Regions from separate parts of the Flavobacterium sp. PLA-DH12 genome, predicted to be linked through region 2. Evidence: riboswitches for the same ligand, from Rfam matches in the RefSeq annotation. Region 2 holds a riboswitch; the other holds the start of a gene.
What was found. A riboswitch is a leader RNA that binds a small molecule or an ion and turns the genes downstream of it on or off. The one in region 2 is predicted to bind S-adenosylmethionine.
Positions count from the first base shown of each region.

Region 1: linked by a shared signal. The riboswitch ahead of AC5ZCW_RS07800 (DUF4369 domain-containing protein) and the one ahead of AC5ZCW_RS17105 (alpha/beta fold hydrolase) in region 2 are both predicted to bind S-adenosylmethionine.

Region 1 is NZ_JCAMPD010000003.1:350,715-352,914, reverse strand. It holds gene AC5ZCW_RS07810 (aminotransferase class V-fold PLP-dependent enzyme) at 1-11, opposite strand, end outside; gene AC5ZCW_RS07805 (TlpA family protein disulfide reductase) at 186-929, opposite strand; gene AC5ZCW_RS07800 (DUF4369 domain-containing protein) at 954-1,178, opposite strand; SAM riboswitch class I at 1,421-1,521, opposite strand; gene AC5ZCW_RS07795 (response regulator) at 1,737-2,192, opposite strand.
Region 2 is NZ_JCAMPD010000009.1:22,904-25,103, reverse strand. It holds gene AC5ZCW_RS17110 (hypothetical protein) at 434-652, shown strand; SAM riboswitch class I at 842-949, shown strand; gene AC5ZCW_RS17105 (alpha/beta fold hydrolase) at 1,027-2,010, shown strand; gene thrA (bifunctional aspartate kinase/homoserine dehydrogenase I) at 2,012-2,200, shown strand, end outside.

The DNA.
Region 1 (2,200 bases), on a different contig from region 2:
ATAGCATTCATTTCCTTTATCATTTTAATTAACTAAATTGTATTTGCAAGTGTTTTATTCTTCTTTTTGTCATTTCGACGGAGGAGAAATCACACACGTAACTCGACAAAGATTGACGACTTTCTATATGGATTCTCTAGTGTGATTCCTCGTTCCTCGGAATGACAAGGTTGCGTATTTCTTTATTAAATTTTATTCTCTAAAAGCCTTTTTAGCGTAGCTTGCAATTCTTCTCCGTGCAGGTTTTTAGCAACGATTATTCCTTTAGAATCTACTAAATAATTCCCAGGAATAGCTCTAACTCCATATAATTTAGCAACGGCACTGTTCCAGAAAAGTAAGTCAGAAACATGTGTCCAGGTTAAATTATCATCCTTAATTCCCTTAATCCAGTTTTCTTTCTTTTTATCTAGAGAAATCCCTACGATGTTGAATCCTTTATCATGAAATTCTTTGTATGCCGCTACAATATTTGGGTTTTCTCTTCGGCATGGACCGCACCATGAAGCCCAAAAATCTACTAGAGTATAACCTCCTTTTAAATTGTCATAAAGTCGAACTGGTTTTCCTTCAGGATCATTGGTTGTAAAATCAGGGGCTTTTTTGCCTACTGCTAATCCGTCTAAAACAATAGCCAATTCTTTTAATTCTTTCACGTAAGTGGTATTCTGAAGACTTTTATCCAGCAAAGCAATGTTTTGGGTAATCTGCTCTGGCGTTAATCTATAAGACCAGTTTCTGTACAATACATAAGCAGAAACAATAGATTTTGGATTTTCTGTTATGAATTTGCTGATTTCTACATCTTTGCTCTTTTTATAGGTTTCGAATAAATCTTGAGAAGCCGAACCTTCCACTACAGAAGCGGTATAATATTTCTTTGGACTCAGTTTTACCGAAATTGCATCTTTTTCAAGGAAAACATACAAAGGCGAGCTTTCTGTATTGACACTTTAACCGTATAATTCTGGTGTTTTTACTTTTGTTTTAAAACTAAAATTTCCGTCTTTTACCTTTGCTGAATCTATCGTGGTAAACATTTTATTGTGAAACTTCTGCAAGTAAACATATTGTGTCACTGTATCGACAACAGTTCCTTTTAATTGTAAATTACTTTCCTGCGCCTGAGTTTGAACGGCTCCAAGAAACAAAGCAAAACCCAATAGTATTTTTTTCATTTTATTTTTAGTTTTTAAGATTATACAAAAGAATTTCTGGCCAATGCCAAAGGACATTAGCGAATTTTAATTATTTAAAGAAGGAAATTTGGTAGAACTAATCTATTCTCGCTAGAAAAAGGCAAAGCTGTTTTCTTCGAAAATGGAATTCATAAGCTCATAACCGGCGTATAAAAATGATTCTGCTTTCATTTTAATAATTTTTAATTGGATGAACTTAAACAGATTTTCGGATGAAATCTTTCTTATCTGCCCGCTTAAAGCGGAAGGATTTAGCACCTTATTCGGCAACAGGTTGCTAAGACTTCAATGGGCCTATTCCCTCAGTCTTTCTGGATAAGTATCATTTTTTAATTTTTCTGACACAAATATATATTAATTCTACCGAATTAGTCAAGTTTAATTTGTGTTTTTTATTTTTTTCTTTAAAAAAATGGCGCTAATAAAACCACAACGCTATAAAAATCAATAAATTAAAATAAATTTGTTTTTATTTACAAACTCCTTTTTATAAAAGAAATTCATACTTTTTTTTCATAGAAAAGCAAAGTATTTTACTTATTCAGCAGTAAACACATGCAGAAATTTATTCTTTTCTAGATCGAAAAGTGCTTTTTTTAATCCCTTATCAAGGTTTGAAGTAATCGATCCAAGAACCTTTTTTAGATCCTTAAAATCAGTTGGTTTGACAAAATAGCATACAGCACCAAGATTTGCTGCCGCTTCTAAATCGTTTTTATGTGAAGAAGTAGAAATCATAACGACTGGAATTCCTTTATAATTCTCATTCAATTTCAGCCTTTTCAAACATTCCCACCCGTTCATTATAGGCATATTCAAATCCAGAAAGACAATCCCTGGAATTTCTTCTTGTTTTTCGAGTAATTTTAACGCTTCGCTTCCATTTTCGGCACAATGACAAATAATACTTTCATCTATATCTGCCAGTGCTTCACAAAACATTTCTGCATCATCCTGATCATCATCTGCCAATAAAATTATCTTTTTCCCCATAGTTTTAA
Region 2 (2,200 bases):
GCATATTTGTTATACCCAAAATCTACTAGAAATCAAATGAACTTAAAAGTCAACAAAATGTTTTGTGCCATTTCGGTTAATACCGAGGCTGGGGTGTCTATTGCTTAAAAAAATTGTAAGAATACAATAATAATATAGTAAAAGCCTCCCAAGAAAAATTGGGAGGCTTTTTAATTTACAACAAATGCAGAATTTAAATAAAATACAATATAAATCACAGATGAATAAATCCTTACAGATGAACAAGATGTTTACTGTCGCGCTTATTTGCGCATACGTCTGTTGATACTAAAAGTATAAATGAGTTTAAAAACTTAAACCCTTTTGGTATCTAGAAAATCCAAAAGGGTTTTTTTATTCCCGAAAGGGGCTTAACACAAACATAAAAGAGAAATAAAGATTATAAAACGCAACTTAACTAAAACTTAATATCATGAGCACATTGAACTACTTAGCAGAAAAAATTTCAGATTTGAAAAATAGAAGAACAAGAAAAAATAATCCGCCTCCACCAATAAACGAATTGGCTCATCCAAGATTCGGAATAACAGAGGCTGAAATCACAGAGGAAGGTAAAGCAGCAGAGAAAAAAGTACCTAACTCTTTATTGTTTTTGATGTATTCAAAAGAAAATGAAACGCTTTTTATCTAAACGGAAAAGCATCATAAACTAGGGTAAAACCTGCTTAATTTTACTGGACATTTTTGTTCGGTAAATTTTTGCGTATAATAGTTTTTGCTAAAATAAGTCTCAGAAATTTAACAAACACTTTTAGATAAAATTTGTTTGTTAGAGAAAATAGTAGTTAATTTGCACCGTTAAGTTCAAACACGTATTGAAATGTTATAAAGAAAGGACGAGGGATTAGACCCGATGAAGCCTTAGCAACCCTTCGTTAAAACGAAGAAGGTGCTACATTCTACCACGCCAAACGTGGAAAGATAACAACAAGATTTTTTCTAGTTAAACCTAGTTTTTCTTTCTAATATTTCCATATACAAATCAATAATACAACAGATTTGAAATTGGAAAATATACCAAATCCCATTATAATTCAAGATTTCATCACAGAAAGTGATGCAACTTATCATTCTATACCATTAAGTTTTACGCTGGCAGGTCAACCTCTGCACAGCGCGCCTATTGTTTTGGTTAACCATGCTTTAACTGGAAATTCGCAAGTTACTGGCGAAAGTGGCTGGTGGAATGACTTGATTGGCGAAGGCAAAACCATTGATACTGCTGTTTACACCATTTTGTCTTTTGATGTTCCAGGAAACGGAAACGATTCTTTCTTAATCGATAACTATTTAGATTTTACAGCAAGAGACATTGCAAGAATTTTTATCGAAGGTGTGAAAACTTTAAATATCGAAAAGCTTTTTGCAGTTATTGGAGGTTCTGTTGGAGGTGGAATTGCTTGGGAAATTTTAGCATTAGCGCCAAATATCACAGAAAACCTTATTCCGATAGCGAGCGACTGGAAATCGACAGATTGGCTTATCGCAAATTGCTTTTTACAAGAGCAAATTCTTAATAATTCGTCGAAACCAATTGAAGACGCCAGAATACATGCCATGCTTTGTTACCGTTCGCCAGAATCTTTCAAAGAAAAATTTCAGCGTACCATAAACCAAGATCTTTTAATTTTTAATATCGAAAGCTGGTTGGCGCATCATGGAAAAAAATTGCAGAAAAGATTTCAGTTGTCTTCTTATAAATTAATGAATCAGTTGCTTAAAACAATTGATATTACTAGAAATAGTGAAAGTTTTGAAAACTTAATGTCTAAAACAAAAGCTTCAATTCATATTGTCGGAATCAATTCAGATTTGTTTTTTACAGCAAAAGAAAACGTAGAAACTTATGAAGAGTTGAAGAAGTTTAAAGACAATGTTTTCTATAGCGAAATTGATTCGGTTCACGGACATGACGCTTTTTTAATCGAGTACAAACAATTAGATCATTTACTTGCCGATATTTTTAAGGCAGAAACAATAAAGAAATAAAATGAAAGTATTAAAATTTGGAGGTAAATCGTTAGCAAACGGAGAAGGACTTAACAAAGTTGTTTCAATCATTTCTGATAAAGTAAATCAAGGTGAAAAAATTGCCGTTGTAGTTTCTGCACGCGGAAATGCTACTGACGAATTAGAGTTTATTTTAAGCATTGCAGCTAAAAATGGCAGTTATAAAGAA